3 regions of the Geodermatophilus normandii genome follow, and region 3 is predicted to be linked to each of the others. Evidence: predicted binding sites of a transcription regulator. Region 3 holds the regulator's gene; each other region holds the start of a gene.
The links. Region 3 encodes LexA, which represses DNA repair genes until DNA is damaged. Its sites were predicted from a motif close to TCGAACANNTGTTCGA; they were not measured.
Positions count from the first base shown of each region.

Region 1: JD79_RS00310 (HNH endonuclease signature motif containing protein) is a predicted target of LexA. The motif match lies at 1,746-1,761, and genes of this name have one in related genera.
Region 2: JD79_RS03210 (HNH endonuclease signature motif containing protein) is a predicted target of LexA. The motif match lies at 1,936-1,951, and genes of this name have one in related genera.

Region 1 is NZ_QGTX01000001.1:56,509-59,710, reverse strand. It holds gene JD79_RS00310 (HNH endonuclease signature motif containing protein) at 1-1,741, opposite strand, end outside; gene JD79_RS00305 (NAD-dependent epimerase/dehydratase family protein) at 1,917-3,029, opposite strand; gene JD79_RS00300 (MFS transporter) at 3,074-3,202, opposite strand, start outside.
Region 2 is NZ_QGTX01000001.1:629,047-632,248, forward strand. It holds gene JD79_RS03210 (HNH endonuclease signature motif containing protein) at 1-1,931, opposite strand, end outside; gene JD79_RS03215 (hypothetical protein) at 2,215-2,538, shown strand; gene JD79_RS03220 (DEAD/DEAH box helicase) at 2,724-3,202, shown strand, end outside.
Region 3 is NZ_QGTX01000001.1:2,546,202-2,549,403, reverse strand. It holds gene JD79_RS12535 (hypothetical protein) at 1-52, opposite strand, end outside; gene JD79_RS12530 (LysM peptidoglycan-binding domain-containing protein) at 171-791, opposite strand; gene lexA (transcriptional repressor LexA) at 1,028-1,837, shown strand; gene JD79_RS12520 (flagellar basal-body rod protein FlgG) at 1,876-2,970, opposite strand; gene JD79_RS12515 (phosphatase PAP2 family protein) at 2,942-3,202, opposite strand, start outside.

The DNA.
Region 1 (3,202 bases), 2.5 Mb from region 3:
GGTCGAGGTCGCCGTTCCTCGGTACGCGGCGGCGGCAGCCGGGGAAGCGGCAGCGGCGGTCGCGGGTGCGGACGTGCCGGTCGAGGGCGGCGCCGGGGCGGTAGCCGTCGGTGAGCCCGGGCGGGCCGAGGTCGGTGCCGTGGCGGGCGGCGCGGCGCAGGGCGGGCAGGTCGGTGAGGGTGAGCAGCGCGCCGGTCAGGGCGTCGGTGAGCACCAGGCGCGGGCGGTCGGCGAGCCCGCCGCCGGCGGTGCGCGCCAGCAGGCCGGTGAGGGCCGCGCGGGCGTGGTCGGTGGCGGCGGTCAGGGCGTCGGGTGCGGTGGTGACCCGCCCGGCGGGGCTGTTCGCCCAGGCGGCCTCGTCCGCGGTGCCGGCTCGGGCGGCGGTGGTGACCAGCCGGCGGGCACGACCGAGTGCCTGCTGGGCGGCGAGGACCGCATCGCCGGCCGCGTCGACCGCGCGATCCGCGTGCGCCCACCGACCATCGTCCTGGGTGTCGGCGTCGATGGGTGGCCTGTCGGAGCAAGACCGGGTCGCGAGATCCGGCGGCGGATTGTCGGCGGCCCAGGCGGCCTCGACGTCCGCGAGGTCGAGGCGGGGTGCACCTCGGCCGGTCAGCTCCTCGGTCAGCACGCGGCGCACGGTGGCCGTCCACCACCGCGCGAACTCCGGGTCCACCGGCACGGCCGGCCGGACCGGGACCTCGATCGGGCCAAGGTCATGGCTGCCGGCGGGCCGAGAGTCGGCGGGTGCGGTGCTGCTGGCCGCGCTGTCGGCCGGTGCGGTCTCGGCGGGTCCGGTGTCGGCCGGGGTGATGAGTGGGTGGCCGGTCAGCGCGGCCAGCAGCGCGCGGACCGTCTCCGCCGGCACCACCTGCCCGTCGATCTCGCACGGAGCGTCTCCGCCGAGCAGCGCCCCCAGCGGGGCGACCACCGACAGCGCCACCTGCACCGGCGGGAGGTCGGTCTCACCGGGCCGCAGCACCAGATCGAGCAGGCAGTCGGCCATCTTCTCCCCGCGGCTGCGCCCGTCGGCGGGCAGCGTGTCGGCGTAGGCACCCAGCGCCGCCACCAGCGCGGCCGCCTCCGGGGTGGTCAGCAGCGCCGAGACCACGCTCGTCCCCTCGATCCGGTCCGGCCGGGCGCTGACGCCCCGCTCGCGGACCGCCCGGGCCAGCCGGTCGGCCGCGGCGCGGGCGTCGTGCTTGAGCACCTCCCGGCGGGCCTTGTCGCCCAGCTGCGCCGGGGTGGTCACCCGCCCCGCCGCCCACGCCAGCAGGTCGGTCTCCAGCCGGGTGCGCAGCGCGTCGTCGGCGATCGGGGCGACCCTGTCCAGCAGCGGCCACAGGTGCCCGGCGTGCAGCACCCCGGCCTCCAATGCGTCCAGCGTGGCCGGCAGCCGGTGCACCAGCGTGAGCGAGCGTTCCAGCAGCGCCTGCGCCGCCTCGGCCGACAGCGACAGCGCGACCGCCAGCTCCTGGGTGGCCCACTCGCTCACCGGCCGCAACACCGCAGACCGCCGAGCCCACCGCTCGGCCGACATCGCCCCGGGCTCACCCTGCGCGCGGTCGGCCGAGGCCGGGCGGGTGGCGGCGAAGGCGGCGATCGCCCGGTACCGCCGTGCCGTCTGGCGCGAGATCTCCCGGTCGGCGGCCTGCACCTCACCCAGCGGCCCCGACGCCCAGCCGACACCCGGAGGCGTGAAGACCGGCGCGTCGAGCACCGCGGTCGAGGATCCGATCACGCGTTCGATCATACGTTCGAACCGGGTCCCCAGCAAGACCTGTGGACCGGAAAGGCGCTGGTCAGCGGCTCGACACGGAGACGTCCGCCGACCGAGGTCAGCGCTCACCGGAGGCGGGGAGCGGCCGTGGCCCGGCCCGTGGGCCAGGCCGCGGCTCAGGTCGGCGGCGGGGTCCTCAGCGCGGGTCGGGCACGTTCCGCGGGTCGCCGGCCGGGTCGTGCTCGCGTCCGCCGCTCGCGGCCAGGAGCGGGCCCGGGCCGCCGTCGCCACGGCCGAGCGCGGCCACGAACTGGCGCAGGACGTCGTCGCCGCGGTGGGCCGGTTGCCAGCCCAGCTGCGTGCGGGCGCGGGCGGTGTCCAGCACGGGCGACTGCAGCCCGAGGTCCAGCCAGCCGGGCTCGGTGGGGGTCAGGTGGGCACGGAAGGCGGCGGTCAGCCCGGCGCGCAGGACCATCGCCGGCACCGGCACCCGGGTGGTGCCCAGCGCCCGCGCGATCCCGTCGGCGTCGAGCGCCGGGTCGGCGGAGAGGTTGAACGGGCCCGGCACGCGCCGGTCGAGCATGCGGGTGATCGCGTCGGCGACGTCGTCGGCGTGCACGAGCCCGACCTGCAGCGACGGCAGGGGCAGTGGCAGCAGGGAGGCGACCTGGCCGGGCACGAGCCGGGCGGCGCCGAACAGCAGCGGCCCGAGGAAGTAGCGGCCGATCTCGCTGGCGGCCTCCGGCTGCAGCACCAGCGTGGGCCGCACGACGGTCAGCGTGACGTCCTGCTTCCGGCCGACGACCTCGCGCACGACCCGCTCGGCCTCGGACTTCTGCCGGCTGTACTGCGAGCTCGGGATGCCGGTGACCGGCCAGTCCTCGGTCACCGGCCGGGCTCCGCCGCCCGCGGCGTAGGCGCCGAGGGAGGACATGTGCACCACGTGCCGGACCCCGGCGGCCACCGCGGCGCGCATCACGCGGCGGGTGCCGTTGACGTTCGCCTCGTGCAGCTGCTCGGTCCTGCGCCCCGGCTGCAGCACCCAGGCCAGGTGGACCACGGCGTCGACGCCCTCGAGCAGGTTGGTCAGCGCCTGCTCGCTGGCGGTCTCGCCGAGGTCGGCGGTGTACCAGGTGACCGAGGAGTACGGCTCGAGGTCCGGCGGCTGCCGGCGGGCGAGCCCGCGCACCTCGGCCACGCCGCTGCCCGGGGCGGTCAGCCGCCGCAGCAGGGCCGTGCCGACGTTGCCGCTCGCGCCGGTGACGGCGACCTTCAGGCCGTTGAGGTGGGCACTGGGGAGCTCAGCCATGCCAGGGCGCTACCCGCGTCACGGGGCGGCAACCGGGAGCCGCGTCACCCCACCGGCGCGGGGGTCGCCGCCCGCGAGCGCAGGCCGAGGGACACCAGCGCGACGACGACCAGGGCGCCCGCGGCCACCCAGAAGCCGGCGGGGGTGCCGGTGGCGTCGGCGAGCCGGAGCAC
Region 2 (3,202 bases), 1.9 Mb from region 3:
CCGGTGCAGTAGCCGGCCAGGTTGGCGGCGGTGGTGGGTCCGGTGGGCCAGGGGACGGCGTGGTCGAGGTCGCTGCCGCGGGGGACGCGGCGGCGGCAGCCGGGGAAGCGGCAGCGGCGGTCGCGGGTGCGGACGTGGCGGTCGAGGGCGGCGCCGGGGCGGTAGCCGTCGGCCCGACCGGGCGGGCCGAGGCCACCGCCCTGGGCGATTGCGCGGCGCAGGGCGGGCAGGTCGGTGAGGGTGAGCAGCGCGCCGGTCAGGGCGTCGGTGAGCACCAGCCGCGGGCGGTCGGCGAGCCCGCCGCCGCCCGTTGCGGCCAGCAGGCCGGTGAGGGCCGCGCGGGCGTGGTCGGTGGCGGCGGCCAGGGCGGTGAGGGCGTCGGGTGCGGTGGTGACCCGCCCGGCGGGGCTGTTCGCCCAGGCGGCCTCGTCGGCGGCATCGGCCCGGGCGGCGGTGGCGACCAGCCGGCGGGCACGACCGAGTGCCTGCTGCGCGGCGAGGACCGCATCGCCGGCCGCGTCGACCGCGCGATCGGCGCGCGCCCACCACCGGTCGGACGCCCCGTCCGGCAGCGGCCCGTCCTGGGGCGGTGGACCGGTCTCGGGCGGTTCCTCGTCGACCGCCCAGCGGGCCTGCAGCTCGGCGGCATCGACCAGGGGCGGCTGCCCGCCGGCCAGTTCCTCGGTCAGCACGCGGTGCACGGTGTCGGTCCACCACCGCTCGAACTCCGGGTCCACCGGCACGGCCGGCCGGACCGGGACCTCGATCGGGCCGAGGTCATGGCTGCCGGCGGGCCGAGAATCGGCGGGTGCGGTGCCGGCCGGAGCGGTGTCGGCGGGTGCGGTGTCGGCGGGTGCGGTGTCGGCGGGTGCGGTGTCGGTGGGTGCGGTGCTGGTGGGTGCGGTGCTGGTGGGTGCGGTGCTGGTGGGTGCGGTGCTGGTGGGTGCGGTGCTGGTGGGTGCGGTGTCGGTGGGTGCGGTGTCGGCGGTTGCGGTGTCGGCCGGGGTGATGAGTGGGTGGCCGGTCAGCGCAGCCAGCAGCGCGCGGACCGTCTCCGCCGGCACCACCTGCCCGTCGATCTCGCACGGAGCGTCTCCGCCGAGCAACGCTCCCAGCGGCGCGACCACCGACAGGACCACCTGCACCGGCGGGAGGTCGGACTCACCGGGCCGCAGCACCAGGTCCAGCAGGCAGTCGGCCATCCTCTGCCCGCGGGTCCGGATGTCATCTGGATCGGCGGGCAGCGCGTCGGCGTAGGCACCCAGCGCCGCCACCAGCGCCGCCGCCTCCGGGGTGGTCAGCAGCGCCGAGACCACGCTCGTCCCCTCGACCCGGTCCGGCCGGGCGCTGACGCCCCGCTCGCGGACCGCCCGGGCCAGCCGGTCGGCCGCGGCGCGGGCGTCGTGCTTGAGCACCTCCCGGCGCGCCTTGTCTCCCAGCTGCGCCGGGGTGGTCACCCGCCCCGCCGCCCACACCAGCAGGTCGGCCTCCAGCCGGGCGCGCAGCGCGTCGTCGGCGATCGGGGCGACCCTGTCCAGCAGCGGCCACACGTGCCCGACGTGCAGCACCCCGGCCTCCAGCGCCTCCAGCGTGGCCGGCAGCCGGTGCACCAGCGTCAGCGACCGTTCCAGCAGCGCCTGCGCCGCCTCGGCCGACAGCGACAGCGCGACCGCCAGCTCCTGGGTGGCCCACTCGCTCACCGGCCGCAACACCGCAGACCGCCGAGCCCACCGCTCGGCCGACATCGCCCCGGGCTCACCCTGCGCCCGGTCGGCCGCAGCGGGCCGGGACGCGGCGAACGCCGCCACCGCTCGCGCCTGCACCGCCGTCTGCCGGGCGATCTCTCGCACGGCGGCCTGCACCTCACCCAGCGGCCCCGACGACATCCCGACCGGCGGCACCGGAGCCGGAGCGGTCAACACGTCGTCCACGTGGTCGATCATATGTTCGAACACACCATGGCACAAGCCGGTGACCAGCGGAGATGCCGGCTGTTTGCCGGTTCCCGTCGGGCCGACCACGCGGGGATCCGCCGGCGCGTCGGCCCTGGGGTCACGAGCCCGTCCACCTCGCGCCGTCACCCGGTGAGCCGGACGGCGGCCGCCGTGGTCGACGCGGTGTCCGCGCGACCGGCGTCCGGGTGCGGCCCCTGCCGGCGACCGGGACGAGTTCCTCCCCGGGCTCCCCCGGGTGTCCGGGACTACCGTTCCCCGGGTGCTACCTGCCAAGGACCTGCCGGACCTCGTCCGGCGCCGCCTGTGGGAGCTGGGGATGAGCGTGCAGGAGGCCTCGCGCCGCGCGCGGGGCACGATCGCGCCGGAGGTCCTCGAGCGGCTGGCCCGCTCCCGCGGCCGCGCCTTCATCAGCGCCCGGCTCGCCGGGCACCTGGCGCGCGCGCTCGACGTGCCGGAGAACCGCGTGCGCCGCGCCGCCGACCTGCCCGAGGTCCCCGACCCGCGCGCGGACGTCCCCACCGGTCCGCACCTGCGGCTCGTCGCCACCGAGCCCGCACCGGACCGGGCCGCCGGCGAGGCCTGAGTCCCGCCGGGACGCGACGGACCGGTCCCTCCACGGTGTGAGGACCGCCACGTCCCGCCGGGTCGCGCGGCGAAGCCGCAGGTCAGCGCGGTGTGCCGGACCGCGTATACGACGCCTCCCGTGAGGCGCGCGGGAGGTGGCCGGTTGGGCGTGTCCCCTCCGGCGCAGGCAGGATGGGCCCCGAGATGGCGAGTGCAGCACGGGCCGGGGCGGTCGCCCCGCAGACGACCAGCCGACCGCTCCGGGCATGGCAGCAGGCCGCCCTCGAGCGTTACGAGCAGTCCTCGCCGAAGGACTTCCTGGTCACCGCGACCCCCGGTGCCGGCAAGACGACCTTCGCCCTGACCCTCGCCGCGCGCCTGCTGCAGCGGCGCGAGGTGGCCCGCGTGATCGTCGTCTGCCCGACCGACCACCTGCGGCTGCAGTGGGCCGACGCCGCCGACCGGATGGGCATCGTGCTCGACCCCGGGCTCACCAACGCCGTCGGCCCCGTGCGCGCCGGCACGCAGGGCTACGTCACCACCTACGCGCAGGTCGCCGGCAAGCCGATGCTGCACGCCGCCCGCGCCACCGCCGTCAAGACGCTCGTGGTCCTCGACGAGGTCCACCACGCCGGTGACGGCCTGTCGTGGGGCGAGGCGATCGAGGAGGCCTACGGCTTCGC
Region 3 (3,202 bases):
CCTGCGGGGACCGGAAGGACACCGGTGCGCTGCTGTTCACGGCTGCTGACACGCTCCTGACCGTAAGTGCCCTCGCGACCGCGGCCGGTGAACGACCGGGCCCGGATGGTTGACGAACTCACCGACGTCGTCTCGTCACTTCTCAGGCATGACGCCTCCGGCGGGGCCGCCTACGGCACGCGCAGGACCTGGCCCGCGACCAGCGCGGACCCCTCCAGGCCGTTGAGCTCCTGGATCGCGTCCACCACGGCCCGCACGTCCTGACCGGGGCCGGCCACCTCGCCGGCGATCGACCAGACGGTGTCCCCCTGCTCGACGACGACGCTGCTCTCCCCCGCGAGGTGCAGCCCGGGGTCGGGCGCGAGGAACTCCCGGCCCAGGGCCGCGCCGCCGACACCCGCCGCCAGCACGAGCGCGACCACCAGGCGGCGGCCGCGGCGGGTCAGCCGCACCGGCGCGGGGGCGGTCGCGCAGCGGACGCGGGCGTCCCCGCGGACCGGGCCCGAGCGCGCCGGCCGGCCACCCGGGCGGGCCGGGTCCCGGCGGGCGCGCGGGGCCTCGGTCGACGGACCCGCGACCCGCGCCGCCCCCGGAGCCGGCAGGTCGGGGACGGGCCGCAGGTGCCCGGTGACCCGCAGGCCCGAGCCGGGCACCGCCGCCCGGGGAGCGGCCTGCGCCGGACGGCCGGCCGGCCGGGCACCGCCGCGGGCACCGTCGTCCCCGAGCAACGGCCGCCACGGGACCCGGACCGCCGCGTCGAAGTCCAGCACTGCCTGTCGCACGCCGCCCATGACCGCTCCTCCTCGACTGACCCACCGCATCGAACACGCGTTCGACTCCGAACGTGTGTGCGGATGTCTACCGCACGGCGACGACGGGATCGAGTCGGCGCGGCGTGTCCTTCGAACACACGTTTGAACCTGCGGGGTCCACGCGCTACGGTCCGTGCGGGCGCACCGCCCGCCGACCGGCCCCTGGGCCGGGCGGTCGACGGACGGCCGCGGGACGCGGCCGGCGAGGAGGAGACGTGGCGGGCACGAGCGGGACCGGCCAGGGCACGCGCGGCGGGACGGCGACGCGGCGGACGACCACCGCGGCCGGCGGCACCGTCGGCACGGACGTCGCGGGCACGGACGTCGCGGGCGGGGACGGCGCGGCCGCGGTCCGCACCTTCCCCGACCGCGGGGAGGCCGGCGACGGCCTGACCCAGCGGCAGCGCCGGGTCCTCGAGGTCATCCGCGACTCGATCGAGCGGCGCGGCTACCCGCCCTCGGTGCGCGAGATCGGCGAGGCGGTCGGCCTGTCGTCGGCGTCCTCGGTGGCCCACCAGCTCTCCGTGCTGCAGAAGAAGGGCTGGCTGCGGCGCGACCCCAACCGCCCGCGGGCCCTCGACGTCCGGCTCCCCGGGGACGCCACGGCCGAGACCGCGGCACCGGCCGCCGCGGCGCCCGACGGCACCGCCGCCCCGACCTACGTGCCGCTGGTCGGGCGCATCGCCGCCGGTGGGCCGGTGCTCGCCGAGCAGGCGGTCGAGGACGTGTTCCCGCTGCCGCGCGAGCTCGTCGGCGAGGGCACGCTGTTCATGCTGCGCGTCGCCGGTGACTCGATGGTCGACGCGGCCATCTGCGACGGCGACTGGGTGGTCGTGCGCCAGCAGCCCACCGCCGAGAACGGCGAGATCGTGGCCGCGATGCTCGACGGCGAGGCCACGGTGAAGACGTACAAGCGCCGGGACGGGCACGTCTGGCTGCTGCCGCACAACCCGGCCTACGAGCCGATCCCCGGCGACGAGGCCACCGTCCTCGGCCGCGTCGTCACCGTCCTCCGGCGGGTCTGAGGGGCCGGTCCGACCGGAGGTCCTCCCGCCGCTGCCGGTCAGGCGCCGGCGGGAGGGCCGCCCGAGCGGCGGCGGCGGATGCGCCCGCCGATCCACACCAGGAGCGTGGCGACGAGGGCGGCGGCCACCCCGGCGGTCACCGGTGAGGGTCCCGTGGCGCCGTCGTCGAGGAGCGCCGACAGGGACGGGTCGGCTGCGGCGTTCCCGCTGGGAGGAGCCGGGGCCGGGGAAGCCGGGATCGGCACCAGGGTGACGTCACCGGGCACCCCCTCCCCCGCCACCAGCAGCGCGCCGCCGTCGGCGGTGAAGGAGACCGCCTCGCCCTGCGGTGCGTCGGGCAGGGCGATCCGCACGGGCTCGGTGGCCAGCGCGCCCGGGACGTCGGAGCCGGTCAGGGGCCAGACGTAGGCGTCGGTGTAGGTGCGCAGCGCGATCCGGCTGCCGTCGCGCGCCACCGCCCCGCCGGTCACGAGCAGCTGCCCGGCCCGGCCGACCGGTCCGCCCGGCGTGCCGGTCAGGGTGAGGGCGACGGTGCCGACGTCGGTCAGCGGCACGGTGCCGCCGTCGGCCAGCGGTGCGGCGGGCCGGTAGACGTGGCTGGCGCCGAGCACCTCCTTGGTCACCACGTAGGGGGTGCCGTCGGGAGCGAGCAGCAGCGCCTCGGCGTCGTGCGGGCCGTCGGGATAGGTCAACCGGTACAGCGCGGCGCCGCCGTCGGGGCGCAGCGCGATCAGCGCGACCGTGGCGCGGGTGGTGTTGTTGTCGCCGGTGTCGGCGAACCACACCGTCCCGTCGGCCCCGACGCCGAGGTCCTCGGGGTCGTAGGGGTCCAGCGCGGCGGTGGTCACGTCGACGACCCGGCACCCGCCGTCGAGCACGTACACGGCGACCTCGTCCCCGCCGTCGACCATCGCCAGCATCCGGTCGCCGACGTCGACCAGCCCGGACAGCTCGCTCAGCCGCGGGTCGGTGACCTGGCAGCGCACGGACGGGGCGGCCGGCTCCTCGGCGGCGGCGGGCGCTGCTCCGAGGGAGAGGGCGGGCAGGGCCGTCAGGCCCAGTGTCAGCAGCAGCGCCGGTGTCCGGCGGGTGTGCGCGGCGGCGCTACGCGGACGGGCGGCCGGCTCGGGCACTCGCCCAGCGTGACACCACGAGCGCGTCGAGTGCGTGAACCACGCCCAGCAGCAGCACCCCGACGGTCGCTCCCACGACGGCGTCGGTGACCCAGTGGAAGTCCAGGGACACCATCGCGATCCCGGTCGCCACGGGGCCGGCGACGCTGAGCCACCACAGCGTGCGCTGCACCCGCGGCCCCATCCGGTACTCGACCGCCTGCCAGCGCGCCACGCCCCACATGAGCACGGC